Regions from separate parts of the Caballeronia sp. LZ024 genome, predicted to be linked through region 2. Evidence: predicted binding sites of a transcription regulator. Region 2 holds the regulator's gene; the other holds the start of a gene.

Region 1 (7,901 bases), 3.1 Mb from region 2:
CGGCTTCACGCGCGATCTCAACTTCTTCCTGTGCGCCTTCGCCATCGCGGCGGGCGCGATGTTCGTGCCGCACCACGCCTGGCAGGTGCGGGCGCTCTTCGCGGCGAGTCTCGTCGGCGTGTACGTGGTGTATGTGATATCGACGTTCAGGGCGTCGGCGGGACTCGTCGAAAGCGGGCACGGCACCGAGGCGCCCGAACGGCTGTTCGTCTCGCGGCTCGGCCTGCCGACTTCGCTTGCGACGATTGTGCTGCAGTTCGCCATCGGCATCGCGCTTCTGGTCGGCGGCGCGAAGGGCTTCATTCACGGCGTGGAAGGCGTGTCGCAGGTGCTGGGCGTATCGGCGCTGCTGCTGTCGCTGATCATCATTCCGATCGCCACCGAACTGCCGGAGAAAGTGAACAGCATCCTCTGGGCGCGGCGCGGCAAGGACACGCTCGCGTTCGGCAACATCACCGGCGCGATGGTGTTCCAGGGCACGCTGCTGCCGGCCATCGGCATCATGCTGACGCCCTGGGAGCCACGCATCGAAGTGCTCACGGGCGTGCTGATCACGCTCGCCGCGGCGCTCTGGCTGCGTTTTAACGCGCGGCGCAATGGCGTGGTGTTGTGGGCGCTGCTCGGCAACGGCGTGCTGTACGGTGCGTATCTCACGCTGACGCTCGGGCGCTGAAAAAGCGGCCGCACAAATAAGAATGCCCGCCGAGGCGGGCATCAAGAGCGAAGCATTGCGCCGTGCATCGACGCGTCGTTCTTGTTGTTGTTATTCAGGTTATCGGCGCTCGCCGGAAAAACTTTAGAAGCGCGCTGCCTGCTGATAGCGGCTCGCGGCGCTCGCGCGCTCCATCGAACGCCGATGATTCGCGACGAGCGCTTCCTGCGCGATCGCGGCCGCCTGCGTCACCGCTTCGATGCTCGACTGGATCTTGCGGATCGTCGCGAGCGCGTCGGCGGGTTGATCGGCTTGCAGCGACATCAGGAGCGGCGCACGCGCTTCGGCAAGTTCCGCCGCGCGCGTCCATTCGCAGTCCGCCACGGCCGTTTCGATGTCCCCGGTCAAACCCCAGGCTCGCTGAATCAGTTCGTGCTGGCTCATTGCTCGTCTTCCCGGTTACTTGTTGGTTGCCATCGCGCCGGCGCTGTTGGTGCCGCCGAAGAGCTGCGTGAGATAGCTCGACTGGTTCGACATCTGCGACATCAGCGTGTTGAGCGCGGTGAACTGCGCGTTGTACGACGTCGTGAGCTGCGCGGTGTAGGCGGTCAGTTGCGTCTGCTGATCGGCGATGCTCTGCAGGTCGGCGTTGAGCGCGGTCGTGCGCGTATCGATGATGCCGCCCGTCTGCAGGAACGACGTCAGGCTGGTGTTCAACGTCGCGGCGACGCCGGTCGTCGAATTGAAGAGCGAGGCGACCGTGCCGGGGTTGCTCGTCAGCGCCGCCTTGAGCGCGTCTTCGTCGGTTTTCAGCGAACCGTCGGGCTGCAGCGTGATGCCGATCGAGGCGAGGTTGACCTGGTTCGCCCCCACGCCCACGCCCTTGCTGATCGTGCTCGACAGCGTGTTGCGGATCATGTTCATCATCGAGTCGCCGAGCAGCGCGCCGCCCTGCGAGCCCGCGCTTTGCGTCGAATCGAAAGCCGTCAGCGACGATGCCGTGCTGATGAAGTTGTTATAGGCCGTGACGAATCCGTCAATGGCGGTCTGCTGCCCGGTCGTGTCCTGCGCGACCGTGAGCGTCTGCGTGGTGCCGACCGCATCGGCGGTGAGCGTCAGCGAAACGCCCGTCAGCGCGCCCGTGACCGTGTTGGTCGAGCTCGTTGCGGCCGTGCCGGCGATCGTGAAATTGGCGTCCATGCCGGCCGTCGTTTGCGTCCAGTTCGACGAATTGACGGCGGTTTGCGCGGGCGTCGTGACGCCGTTCGAGGTCGTGGCGGCGGTGTAGGTGGTCGCGACGTTGAGATTGCTCAGGCCGTTGTCGGTGGTCGGCGTGACCGTCACGTTGATGCCGTTCGTCTGGCCCGTCGACGAGGAGCGCAGCACGAGGTGCGCGCCGTCCGTCCCGTTGACGATGGTGGCCGTGACGCCGGGGTTGCCCGTGCCCGAGTTGATCGCGGAAGCGATGCCCGCGAGCGTGTTGTTGGTCGAATCGATGTTGACCGACATGCTCTTGCCGCCGATCGACAGGTTCATCGTGCCCGTGCCGAGCTGCGCCGTGCTGCTGAACGCGCCCGAGGTGATCGATTGCGACGTGGCGATGTTGCTCACCGAAACGGCGTAGCTGCCCGCCACCGCGCCGGTGCTTGCCGTGCCCGTCAGGCCCTTGCCGCTGCCGGTCGCCGTGAAGGCGTTGAGCGTGGTGCCGTCGGCGAGCGAGCTGGCGGCGCTTTGCAAGAGCGACAGCACGGATTTCAGCGTGCCGACCGCGGTGAGTTGCGTGTTGTCCTTGGTTTGCTTCGAGGTGAGCGCGTCGGTCTGACCCGCCACCTTGGCATTGACGATCGCGGTAACGAGGGAGTTCACGTCCATCGACGAATTGGTCGAGCCGCTGATGATCGACTGGGCGGCCTGCTGGACTGCACTGTTCGGGTCGACTGTGGACGCCGACGTGGTTGCTACCGTGGACATGTATGACTCCGCTCCTGGCGTGTGCCTGATCGGTTGAGGAATGCCTGCTCAGAAATGACGATGTGATGCGTAAAACAGAAATGCCGATCGGGAGGCAAGCCTCCCGGTGTACTTCGGCCGGCGCGCGGTACGGCTCGCGCGCCGGTCATGGCCGTGACGATGCTTAGCCGAGGAGCTTCAGGACCTGCTGGGGCATCGAGTTCGCTTGCGCCAGAACCGAGATGCCTGCCTGTTGCAGCACTTGCGCCTTGCTCAGGTTCGCGGTTTCCTGCGCGAAGTTCGCGTCGGTGATCTGCGATTGAGCGGACGACAGGTTGGTGGCCTGCGCGGTCTGCGTGGCGGCTACCGAACTGAAGCGGTTCTGCACGGCGCCGAGCTGTGCCTGCAATGCGTTGACCGAGTTGAGCGCGTTGTCGACCGCTTCGATCGCGGACGATGCACCGTCGGTGCCGCTGATGTCGATCTCCGACACTTGGGGCGGCTTGCTGTTCGCGTTCAGCGTCGCGAGTTCCGTCGTTTGTGCGGTCGTGGCCGACGGCACGTTGGTCGTGTTGAGCGAGATGCTGCCAGCGCTCGTCAGGTTGCCGAATACGTTCGACGAATTGAACGACTGGGTTGCCGAGGTCGTGCCGTCGCCGAGGGACTTGTTGTCCTGGTCGGTGAACGTGTAGCCGCCATTGCCGTCGGCGATCACGTTGATCGAGGTGATCGAAGCACCCGTCGTGACGTTGGCGCCCGAAGCGTTCAGCGACAGACCGTCGACCGTTCCGACGACCGTGCCCTTCTGCGGGTTGCTGCCGCCAAGCGACAGGGCCGAGACGTTTGCGCCCGTGCCGAGGTCGATCGTGATCGACTGGCCGACGTTCGCGCCGACCTGGAACGTCTTGCTGCCGGCGGTGCCGTCGAGCAGGTTCGTGCCGTTATACGTCGTTTGCGACGAGATGCGGTTGATTTCGCTGATACGCTGCGTCACTTCCTTTTGCAGCGAGGTCTTGTCGGCCGTCGAGAGCGAGCCGCTCGATGCTTGCACGGCGAGCTGGCGAATACGCTGCAGGTTGTCCGTGATCTGGCTGAGACCGCTCGATGCCGTCTGGACCATCGACACGCCGTCGTTGGCGTTCGACACGCCCTGGTTCAGGCCGTTGATCTGCGAGGTCATGCGCGAAGCGATGGCGAGGCCTGCTGCGTCGTCGGCTGCGCTGTTGATGCGCTTGCCCGACGAAAGGCGCGTGATCGCCGACGACAGGGCGCTCTGCGTGCCATTCAGGTTTTGCTGGGCGACCAGCGAGTTGATGTTGCTGTTAATACCGATCATGTTAGTTCTCCAATGAGGCCGGGCAGGTGTTTCGTCTGTTGACAAAGCCGTTTGTGGCGGAAGCGTCCGTCGTTTTGTCTGGCCGCTTGTTTAGGTTTTCGGCCCGCCTTTGGCAAACTTTAGGCATCTCGTTGCATTTGCCTGTGGAATGTCAAAGAAGCCTTATGCCGCGCGGCTTCCGAGGGGGCAAACGTTTGTCGCCGCCCACCCGGATCGCACGCCGGACAGCCCGAACCGGACCGCGGCGGACGGTTTTGCCGACGCCTCAGGCGTCGAACGTGGCGGGTGCTTCGCCTGCGCACCAGCGCTGCCACATCGTGCGCACCGCGCGCGAAAAACCCGCGGCCACCGTGTCCGCCGCGAACGACGGCGACTGCATGCAACGCTTGCGCATGCCGTCGCGAATCTCCGCGAGCCCCTGTATATCGGCAGCGCGCGCCAGACCCTTAGCCACGAAGTCGGCGCTGTCCTTCGCGACGAAGTCGTCGAGCCCCGCATGGGAGAGCGCCGAGATGCTGCCGCGGCTCGCGATCAGGTCGCCCGGGACGGTAAGCGTCGGCACGCCCATCCACATGGCCTGCAGCGTGGTCACGCCGCCGGCGTAGGGGAACGTGTCGAGCGCGATGTCGACGTCGAGGTGATGGGCGAGATACCTTTCCAGTTGCGCGCGATGGCGGAACTCGATGCGGCTCGCATCGACGCCTTCCTTGGCGAACCAGTCGGTGAGAATCGTGTGGCTGTTGTCGCGCGGCATGCCGGCGATCATCAGCCGGGCGTCCGGCAGCGCCCGCAGCAGTTCGGACCAGAGCGCGATGGTGCGCGGACGCAGCTTGTTGAAGCGGTTGAAGCTGCCGAACGTGAGGTAACCGTTGGAAAGCGCGGGAAGCGCGTTGACGCGCGGCGCGGCTTCCGACGGCTGGAAGGCCGCGAACGCAGGCAGATAGGCGATCTTCTCGGTGAACTGGCCGTCGATCTGCTCGCGCGGCACATAGAAGCGATCGGCGATGTAGTAATCCATCGACGTCATGCCGGTCGTGCCGAGATAGCCCATCCAGGTCGCCTGGACGGGCGCCGGCTTGCGCGCGAACGTCAGGAGCCGGTTGTAGCCGGTATGGCCCGACAGGTCGATCAGCACGTCGATGCCGTCCGCGCGGATCTTGTCGGCGAGCGCGCCATCCGTGAGGCCGGAAATGTCGTGCCAGCGCTCGACGAGCAGACGCAGCCTATACGTGACTTCGTCGTTCACCGAGCGGTTGTAGTAGGCGTGCACGGACACGCTCGGATCGTTCGCCAGATGGCGGAACACCGGCTCCATGAAGACGGCGACGGGGTGCTTGTTGAAGTCGCCGGACACGAAACCGACGCGGATGCGGCGGTTCGGATCGATGGCGTTGCGATGCTTCTTCCAGGTGCGCAGAAGCGGCTTCTCGCATTGCTCGGCGAAGTACAGATGCTGCCGGAAAAGCGCTTTCGGATCGATGTCGTCCTTGTGCGTCAGGCAGAACAGCATGTTCTCGTGCGCGCTTTCGACGTTCGGCTTCAGTTCGATCGCGCGCCGGTGATGCGCCTCGGCCTCGTCGATGAGACCCTGGTCCAGCAGGATGACGCCGAGCGTGTCGTGAGCCTGCGCCGAGCGCGGATCGATGTCGATCGCACGGCGGCACGCCGCCTGCGCGTCGTCGAGACGCAGCGTGGAGCGCAGGGTCATGGCGAGGATGCGGTGCGCCTCGCCATAGTTCGGGTCCTGCGCGATCATCGTGCGGCACTCGGCTTCGGCTTCGAAGAACTTGTCGCCCAGACGCAGGGCGTCCGCGAGGATGCGGCGAGCGTCGATGAAATCGGGCCGCAGTTCCAGCAGACGGCGCAGCGCGGCGATGCCGCGTTTCAGATCCATCAGCTTGACGGAACCGACGCCCACGATCTCCCAGCCGAACGCGAACGCCGGATCGCGCGCGACGAGCGTGCGCGCGAGCGCGACGGCTTCCTCGATGCGTCCGGCGGAATAATGCGCGCGCAGCTGGCTGAGTTCCTGGGGCGTGGGCGACGTGCGGCCATCGGCTGTCGCGACGGCTTCGCGCTCCTGGGTCGCCTCGCGCAGGTCCGCGGCGAGCCGGTCGATCGCCGGGCCGTTCACGCCTTGCGTGCGCGCGAGGTCGAGCACGAGATTCGCCGCGGCGACCTGACCGCTGCGCGTCAGTACGTCGATATAGTTGGCCCAGTAGATGTGCTGCGTCGGGTCGGTGCCAATGGCGGTTTCGAAGAACGGCACCGACGCCGCGTACTGGCCGCGCTGCGCGGTCAGTATGCCCAGGTTGAAGTTGGCGTCGGCGTGCGCGGGCCGCGCGTCGAGTATCAGGCGATACAGCGATTCGGCCTCGTCGAGGTGCAAGGTCTGATGCCGCTCGATGGCGGCCTCGAGCACCTGCGCGAGGTCCCGATCGATCTCCTGTTCTTCGGTGCGCGTTCTGCGGGCAGACGGCTCGTTCGATCCGCTAAATTCGTTCGGTGCGTTCATGGTCTCGGCAATACAGGGATGTTGCGGAATTATCGGCGTGCGTCCCGGTAAGCGAAGCGCTGAACTGGACTGGAAAAGCGCCCCTGTTCGTACGATTCCCCCGGCCGCCCGGCCGTCGGCGCGCGCCAGCAGCCGCGGGCATTCGCGCGTATGCTTTTTCGTCCGTCCCATCGCTACCGGAGCCCTCATGCAAAAACGCACCATTGGAACCTCGGACCTGCAGGTCGCGCCGCTCGTCTTCGGCGGCAACGTGTTCGGCTGGACCGCCGACGAGCGCACATCGTTCTCGATCCTCGATGCCTTCGTCGACCACGGCCTGAATTTCGTCGATACCGCCGACGTCTACTCCGCCTGGGTCGACGGCCACACGGGCGGAGAGTCGGAGACGATCATCGGCAAGTGGTTCAGGCAAAGCGGCAAGCGCGACAAGATCGTGCTCGCGACCAAGGTCGGCATGTTGAGCACGCGGGCGGGGCTGTCGGCGGCGAACATCGCGGCGGCCGTCGACGAATCGCTGCGGCGCTTGCAAACGGATTACATCGATGTCTATTTTTCGCACCTCGACGACGACAAGACGCCGTTCGACGAGACGCTCGGCGCGTATCAGAAGCTGATCGACGCGGGCAAGGTGCGCGTGATCGGCGCGTCGAACTACTCGGGCGCGCGGCTGGAAGAGGCGTTGCAAGTCGCGAAGGACACGGGTTTGCCGGCGTACCAGGTGCTGCAGCCCGAATACAACCTGTACGACCGCGAAGGCTACGAAACCGGTCTCGAACCGGTCGCGGCGAAGCACAAGATCGCCGTCGTGACATATTTCAGCCTGGCGAGCGGCTTTTTGAGCGGCAAATACCGTTCGAAGGACGATTTGAAAAACGCGGCGCGTGGCTCGCGGGTCGAGAAATATCTGAACGACCGCGGCCTGAAAATCGTCGATGCGCTCGTCGACGTCGCCAAGCGGCACGACACGACGCCCGCGACCGTGGCGCTCGCGTGGGTGATCGCGCGACCGAGCGTGACGGCGCCGATCGCGAGCGCAACGTCCGTCGAACAGCTCGAAAGTCTGGCCGCGGCGACGCGCCTCACGCTTTCCGCCGATGACATCGACCTGCTCGATCGTGCGAGCGCACCGGCGAAGTAGCCGAAAAATCCAATCACATCAGAGAGTTGGGATGCTTGGCGATTCGCAAGCTATCTGGTAACATCGCGCCCGAATCGAGATTTTTGCCCGACGGCGCGGTGTTTCTGCGCTGCGCCCGGCGGCCCGAAGTGCGTCATTTCAGAAGTTCTTCTCGAGTGCGCATGCCGCTTCGGCGGACAATCCCAACTCTCTCTTTTCCGGCCTCCGTGGCCGCTTTGCTCGTGTCCGCCGTGTTGGGCGGACGATCGGAGTGCCGGCGCGTGGTACGGGCCGCAAGGTCCGTCCTCGCAGTCAGAAATACGTTTAGCGA
Region 2 (7,901 bases):
CTGCCCGAATGGGGCGACGATCTCCGCTATCTGCAGGCGACGGCGAATGAGTTCCCCGGGGCGATGGAGAAGATCTGCGGGCACGACGAATTCGACTGGCAGGTGGTGACCGAAGCAGGCGTCGCGCTGCTTTGATTGCCCCGGACGGGACCGCAGCGCGATCGCACGTTCCCGTTTTGTCTTGTTGCGAACTCAGGTGGCGGCGATCCAGATCGTCCCTCACCCGAACCCCATCTGCGCCAACCCTCTGCGATACGTCACCGACATCCGGTGGCGCTCCTGATGCAACCCCGCATCGAGCGCGAGCGTCAGCGCTCTCGGCCGTGGCGACGCCACGTAGCCCGCCCATTCGACCCGGCGCCATCTTCCTGCGCTTCGCCGCCAGCGGCCGCTTCACGCGATAACCGTCATCCCTCATCGCGCCGCCCTGCCCTCGATCTCGCTCATCGCGCTGAAGCATCCGCAAAAAGCGCCGTTAATCACCTGTCCGAGATGCATTCCCGCACGATCCACAGCAACATGCAAAAAGTTGCAAAATATCGGTCGTCGAAGACGATCATCGCGACGGGGCCGCAAAACGACAATAGCACCACAGGTAAAGACGCGCGCAAAAGACCATCGCAGGAAGCAATCACCACCAGGGGTTCAGTATGGAGCAGGCGCATCAACCGGCACGCCGGGCCTATGCCTTCGCATGGTCCGGCAACCGGAATCCCGAACGCGAGCAGGCCATGCTGCGTATCGGGATGGGAGCGGCAGTTCTGCTGGCTTATGCGGTCTATGCATGGCAGCACCCTTCGGCAAACGCATCGCTGATCACGCGGATGATCGCGCTCTACGTCTCTTACGGCGCCATCACGCTGTGGCTCGTCATCCGGATGATGTCGCTGTCCAACGTCCGGCTCGTCATCACCACCATCCTCGATCAGGCGCTGCTCGGCGCCATGCTCTTTCTCTGCGGCACGCTCGCTCTGCCGCTGCTGTGGGTCGTCTTCTGGTTTCTGATCGGCTCGGGATGCCGCTATGGCAAACGCACGCTCGCCATCTCATGCGCGACGGCGCTCATCGCGATCATCGCGCTGGCGTTGTGGCAGCCGTGGTGGGTGGCGAACCGCGCCGCCGCGCTCGGGCTCGCCTTGAGCGTGCTGGGCGTGTCGGTGTATCTGAGCGTGCTGGTCGACAGGCTCGGCAGCGCGAATCGCGTGCTGGCGCGGCAGGCATCGACGGATCCGCTCACGGGTCTGTTCAACCGTTACGCGCTGGAACAAGCCGTGAATCGCGCGATGTCCGCGCCCGAAGCCGTCGACGCTCATACCAGCGCGTTGCTGTTGATCGATCTCGACGGCTTCAAGGAAGTGAACGATACCTACGGCCACGCGGTCGGCGATGTGCTGTTGCAGTCGTTCGCGCAATTGCTCGCGCGGCGTATGCGCAAGACCGACACCATCGCGCGGCTGGGCGGCGACGAGTTCGTCGTGCTCGCGCGCGACATGCGCGATCGCAGCGCGGTGCTCGCGCTGACCGATGGCATTCATTCGGCGCTTGCCGATCTGACTTTAGTGCAGGAACGGCCGGTGAGCGTATCGGCGAGTATCGGTGCCTGTTTGCTTTCCGGCGCCGCGCAAGCCCATGAGGCCGGTATCACCGCGGTGCTCAGGGCCGCGGATCGCGCGATGTATCGCGCAAAGAGTCTCGGCGAAGGCAAGACGGTGTTTGCCGAAGCGCATGACTTCGAGATGCATTGAATGTTTGCGAGCGCGCTGGCAAATCGAAGCGCGCGCGGCCTGACGCCGCGCTTGTTCGCTCAACTTTCCGGCATCGGCGCGCTTTGAAGCGGGCCGCCGCACGTCATTCACTCAGGCGCGCGGCCCCGATTCGGAACGCCGCGCGCCTTTACAACGTCGACGCTCAGGCTTCCACGCTCGACCACGCCAGTTCGCGCAGCTTCGCGCGCAGGCGGGCGACAGCCTGGCTGTGCAACTGGCACACCCGCGACTCGCTCACTTCCATCACCGCGCCGATTTCGCGCAGATTCAGGCCTTTTTCGTAGTAGAGGCTCATCAGGAGCTTCTCGCGTTCGGGCAGCTTGTCGATCGCATCGACCAGCGCCGAGCGCAGACTGCCGTCGAGCAGCGCGGACAGCGGGTCCGATCGGTCGACGCAATAGCGGTCGAGGAACGGCTCGTCGTCGGCGGAGCGGTCGAAGTCTTCGTAATAGATGAGCTGGCTGCCATGCAGGTCCTGCAGCATCGACTGATATTCGTCGAGCGGCATCTTCAGATGCTCGGCGATTTCGGTCTCGCTCGCGGAGCGGCCAAGCGACTGCTCGACCTTGTGCACCGCCGATTCCACCTCGCGCGAGGTCTTGCGCATGCTGCGCGGCAGCCAGTCGTTGGCACGCAGCTCGTCGAGCATCGCGCCGCGAATGCGCTGGCTCGCGTAGGTCTCGAACTGCGCGCCCTGATCTTCCTTGTAGCGATTCGCGGCGTCCATCAGGCCGATCATGCCGGCCTGGATCAGGTCGTCGAGATCGACGCTCGCCGGCATCTTCGCGACGAGCTGGAGTCCCAGCCTGCGCACGAGCGGCGCGTAGCGCGTCAGCACTTCGGATTGCGAGAGCTTTCCCTGGGCGTTGTACATCTTGATCCCCTCTTTCCCTATGTCACATCGACGCCGTGCTGCTCAACTCGTGAGCGGCCGGGGTCCCGGCGCGGTATCCGGACTGTTCGTCCACCGCGCCCGTCATTGCTGTCATGCCTCTTTCGATGTCGTCCCGCCGGAATGGCGCGGGCCGCATCGGCCAGTGCAAAAGTTCTGCGGCAATCTGCCGGTAGTCGCGCGCAGCCGGTGTCGCCGGAAAGGCTTCGACGGCACAGCGCGCGAGTTCCCGCGCCCGCGATACGCGCGCATCTTCCGCGACGTATCCCGCCTGTGCGAGCGACACGGCGAGATACCGGCTCGCGACACCCGACAGGTTTTCAAACGCGGTGGCCGCGTCGGTTGCGTTCTGCACGTGATTCACGAGCACGCGAAACTGCCCGATAGCGTGCGCGTAGTGCAGGCGCTTCATGCATGCGTAAGCTTCGGTGATCGCTGCCGCTGCGACGCGGGTCACGATCAGGAAGTCGTGCGCCTGCGCCGCGAGCGACGACAGCGCACCATTGCGATCGAGTTGCGTGTCGATCAGCACGATGTCGGCGGGGCCGTCGAGCAGTGCCCGGCACTGGCCCGCGTCGTGGCTGATGCGTTCGTCGCGCGGCGCCGCCAGGAGCGAAAAGCCGAACGGCGTGCGCGTCACCGCGTCCTGCAGGAAGCGCCGGCCCGACATCACCGAGGCGAGCGCGCCCGTATCGTTCAGACCGAGCATCTTGCTGAGCGAGCCGGCGTTCTGGCGCTCGTCGATCACGAGGACGTCGCGGCCGTGGATCGCGAGGGCCGCGGCGAGATTCGCCACCGTCGACGTGCAGCCGATGCCGGCCGGCCCGCCGGCCACCGCGACGACGCGCGATCCCGCGTTCGTCAGAAGCCGTCTCAGACCTTCCGCCTGATCGAGCACGAACTTATCCAAAGTGAACCTCATGCAGTTCGGTGGAAGCACGCGCCGACAGCGCGGACAGCAACGCGGGCACTTCTTCGTCCTGCGGCACGAAGGGCGACCCGTCGCGCGGAATGCAGAACGCGCTCTTGATCAGGAAACGCTTGGTCGCGACGTACAGGTTCTCCGGCACCTTCTGTCCCGTCGATACGTAATGCACGGGCAGCTTGTAGCGGATCACGGTGTCGAGCACGCCGCCGAGGTTCGTGGCTTCGTCGATCTTCGTCAGGATGCAGCCCGCGAGCGGCGGCTGGTCCGGCGTGCTCTGGTAAGCCTGCACGACTTCGTTGAGCGTGTCGCCGTGGCTCGTCGCGTTCAGAAGCAGAAGGCGCTGCACCGGATGACCGGCGCCGCACAGCATCGTGATCTGGTCGGAGACCATGCGGTCGCGCTGGCTCATGCCGATCGTGTCGATCAGCACGATATGTTTGTTGCGCAGCTCGGAGAGCGCGAGTTGCAGGTCGGCGCCGTCCTTCACCGCGTGCACCGACACGCCGAGAATCTTGCCGAAGATGCGCAATTGTTCATGCGCGCCGATCCGGTAGCTGTCGGTCGTCAGGAGCGCGACCTTGCTCGCGCCGAAGCGCATCACGCAACGCGCGGCGAGCTTCGCGGTGGTCGTCGTCTTGCCGACGCCCGTCGGGCCCATCAGCGCGAACACGCCGCCGCGATCCATCATCGCTTCTTCGCTGTCCATCACCGGCAGGTTTGTTTCGAGCACCTGCTGCACCCACTCCAGCGCGGCTTCGACGTGCTCCATTTCCGGCATGTTGTCGATGACCATGCGCACCAGTTGCGCCGAGAAGCCGGCGGCGAACAGGCGCTTGGTCAGCGCGGCGTTGGTCGGGCTGCGGCGCTGGCGGTCGCCCCACAGCAGACCGGCGAAGTGCTCTTCCATCATCCCGCGCATCGACGACAGTTCGTTCATCACGGTGTCGTTGACGACCTGCTCCATGCGCGCACGGATCGCTTCCGTGACGGCCGCGGCCGCGCTCGCCGGCAGGCCCGCAAAAGCGCCTTCCTGTGCCGGACGCGCCTGGGACGTCGAATGCGATGCGTCGTCGGACGGCTCCGGCTGCGGCATCTGCACCGTGACGATCTTCTGCGCGGCGCGGCGCGCGGCGATCTGCGCGGCTTCGCGCGCCCAGTCGGGCGTGTCGATCTTCGAGTGCTGCGGCGGGTTCGGCTGGCGCATGCGGGGCGCTTCCGGCGTCTCGGTCTTCTCGACGGCGGACACCGGAACCGGCGTACCGAGGCCCTTGGCGATCGCGCTGGCGGGCGTCATGACGCGGTTCGGCGGCGTCGGCACGGCGGCCTGCTGGGCGACGCGCCGGGCATGCTCGATCAGCCACGGATTCGATTCGGCCATCGTGCGCGGCGCTTCGTCGAAGGCGTTGCGGCGCTTCGGCGCGAGTTCCGGCTGCGCTTGCGTGTGGTCGTCTTCGTCCGCTTCGGAGTTCGCACCGAAAACCGACGAGAACACGTCGCCGCTCGCATAGGGGTTCATCGCGCCGGCGCTCACGATGGCCTTCGCGGCCGCAGCGGCCATCGACGGCGCGGCCTCCCCGGCGACGGGCGAAATCTTCGCCAGATCGCTGTCGGCGACGCTCACGATCTCGACGGTGCCGTCTTCCAGCGTGCGATTCGAGAGGACGACCGCATCGGGGCCCAGGGCTTCCCGCACGAGACGCAGTGCGTCCCGACTTGTCGCGCCGACGAATTTACGAATGTTCAAGCTTGCCCCCGATGAGGTTTGACGACTTCAATCTTTGCTGACGGGCGCGGCGGCGAAGGCCGCAACCGTTTTCCATGGAAGTCATTATTCCGAATGTCGGCGAGGGACTATCTGGCGATAAGGGGTGAGAAAGCGGGGTAATTCGGATGATGGGATTTGGCCGCACCGGCCAAAAAGGCGCCGCGCGCGTTCCGGCGCGGCTCCATCGGGATTTGCGCCTCTGGCTGAACGCGGGCCGCTCGGCGTAAGCTGTCGGGTCGGATCACCGCCCGAAACAATCACGGAGATTTCACCGCATGGCGTCCGCAGTCGCTGCTTCTTCCTCCTCCTCCTCCGATTCCCCGACCACCACCGGCGCCCGGCTCGTCGTCGATGGGCTCGTCACGCATGGCGTCGAGCGCGTGTTCTGCGTGCCCGGCGAGAGTTTTCTCGCCGTCCTCGATTCGCTGCACGACGAAACCGGTCAGATCCAGACGATCGTCTGCCGCCATGAAGCGGGCGCGGCCAACATGGCCGAGGCCGTCGGCAAGCTAACCGGCCGGCCGGGCGTCGCCATCGTCACGCGCGGGCCGGGCGCGACGCACGCGTCGATCGGCGTGCATACCGCCTTCCAGGACTCGACGCCGATGATCCTCCTGATCGGCCAGTGCGCGCGCGAGCACATGGACCGCGAGGCGTTTCAGGAGATCGACTATCGGCGGGTGTTCGGGCAGATGGCGAAGTGGGTCGCGCAGATCGACGACGCGCGGCGCGTGCCCGAATACCTGAGCCATGCGTTTCATCTCGCGACCTCCGGGCGTCCCGGTCCGGTCGTTCTCGCGCTCCCCGAGGACATGCTGAGCGAGCCGTGCCCGGCCGTCCCGGGCGCGCCGCGTTATCAGCGCGTGGCCGCCGCGCCCGCGCCCGCGCAGATGGAACGCCTGCACGCGATACTCTCGGCGGCCGAGCGGCCGTTCGTGATCGCGGGCGGCAGCGGCTGGACCGAAGCCGCGACGCAGGATGTCGCGCGCTTTATCGAGCAATGGCAGTTGCCCACGGGCTGCGCGTTCCGCTTCCAGGACACGCTGAACAACGAGCATCCGAACTATGCGGGCGACGTCGGTCTCGGGATCAATCCGGCGCTTGCCGCGCGCATCCGCGAGGCGGACGTGCTGCTCGTGATCGGCCCGCGCCTCGGCGAATCGACGACGGGCGGCTACACGCTCCTCGACATCCCGAAGACGAAGCAGACGCTCATCCATATTCACCAGGGCGCGGACGAACTCGGACGCGTCTATTCAGCCGACTTGCCGATCGTCTCGGGGATGCCGGAAATCGCATCGGCGCTGGCCGCGCTCGCGCCGCCCGCGACGCCCGCCTGGTCCGGCACGGCCGCCGCCGCTCACGATGCGTATCTCGAATGGCGCAAGCCGCGCCCAATGCTCGGCGATGTGCAACTCGGCGAGATCATGCGTCAACTGAGCGAGCGCCTTCCCGCCGACGCCATCCTCACCAACGGCGCCGGCAATTACGCGACGTGGCTGCATCGGCATTACGCATACCGGCATTTCCGCTCGCAGATCGCGCCGACCAGCGGCGCAATGGGCTACGGCGTGCCAGCGGCGATCGCGGCGAAGTCGCTCTATCCTGCGCGCACGGTTATCGCGTTCGCCGGCGACGGTTGCTTCATGATGTCGAGCCACGAAATCGCCACCGCGATGCAGTATGGGTTGCCGGTGATCTTCATCGTCGTGAACAACGGGCAATACGGCACCATCCGCATGCATCAGGAGCGCCACTATCCGAACCGCGTGCACGGGACCGGGCTCACGAACCCGGATTTTCCCGCCTACGCGCGATCGTTCGGCGCGCATGGCGAACGGGTCGAGACGACCGACGCGTTCATGCCCGCATTCGAGCGCGCGGTGAGTTCGGGGCTGCCGGCGGTGATCGAAATCCGCATTCCGCCGGATCAGAGCACGCCGGGCGCGACGCTCGACCAGATTCGGCAGAACGGGGCAAGTAAAACGCGCTGACACCGATCAATTACCCTTACACTTTCCTTGCGAGCGTGTTCCTGCGGCAGTACAGTGACCGCTCGACAACCAGCAAGGAAATTGAAATGCTCAAATTTCTGACAGTGGCCGCGCTGATCGGTTTTTCCGGCGCGGCATTCGCGAAGGCCGACTGCACGGCTCATCCGAAGAGCGAATGGATGAAGGAGTCGGACGCGCGCGCGAAACTGGAAGCAGAGGGCTACAAGATCAAGAAGTTCAAGGTCGACGGCAACTGCTACGAGATCTACGGCCACAACAAGGACGGCAAGAAGGTCGAGATCTATTACGACACGAAGACGCTCGCCGTCGTGAAGTCGGAAGTCGAATAAGCGTTCCACGATGCCCGCGACGATCGTTCACCGCATCAAGATTTGGGACCTTTGCGTGCGGCTCACGCACTGGACGGTCGCGGGCATCGTCATCTGGAATCTCTTCGGTCCTACCGACGAAGCGCATCGCGTGCTCGGCTATATCGCGGGCGGGCTCGTCGTGCTTCGGATCCTCTGGGGTCTGGTCGGCACGCCGCATGCGCGCT

Evidence for each region. Region 2 encodes FliA, which starts transcription of late flagellar genes. Its sites were predicted from a motif close to CTAAAGTTTNNNNNNNNNNNGCCGNTA; they were not measured.
Region 1: a site for FliA is predicted at 4,035-4,061, ahead of QCE48_RS00850 (flagellin). Genes of this name have one in related genera too.

Annotation. Positions count from the first base shown of each region.
Region 1 covers NZ_JARUXL010000001.1:182,269-190,169, forward strand. Annotated here, with positions in the region: gene QCE48_RS00835 (sodium:calcium antiporter) at 1-673, shown strand, start outside; gene QCE48_RS00840 (flagellar protein FliT) at 797-1,096, opposite strand; gene fliD (flagellar filament capping protein FliD) at 1,112-2,623, opposite strand; gene QCE48_RS00850 (flagellin) at 2,787-3,938, opposite strand; gene QCE48_RS00855 (tetratricopeptide repeat protein) at 4,204-6,453, opposite strand; gene QCE48_RS00860 (aldo/keto reductase) at 6,641-7,591, shown strand.
Region 2 covers NZ_JARUXL010000001.1:3,313,036-3,320,936, reverse strand. Annotated here, with positions in the region: gene QCE48_RS15035 (glycosyltransferase family 4 protein) at 1-135, shown strand, start outside; gene QCE48_RS15030 (GGDEF domain-containing protein) at 732-1,745, shown strand; gene QCE48_RS15025 (RNA polymerase sigma factor FliA) at 1,909-2,640, opposite strand; gene QCE48_RS15020 (MinD/ParA family protein) at 2,663-3,568, opposite strand; gene flhF (flagellar biosynthesis protein FlhF) at 3,561-5,330, opposite strand; gene QCE48_RS15010 (thiamine pyrophosphate-binding protein) at 5,627-7,345, shown strand; gene QCE48_RS15005 (PepSY domain-containing protein) at 7,432-7,695, shown strand; gene QCE48_RS15000 (cytochrome b/b6 domain-containing protein) at 7,706-7,901, shown strand, end outside.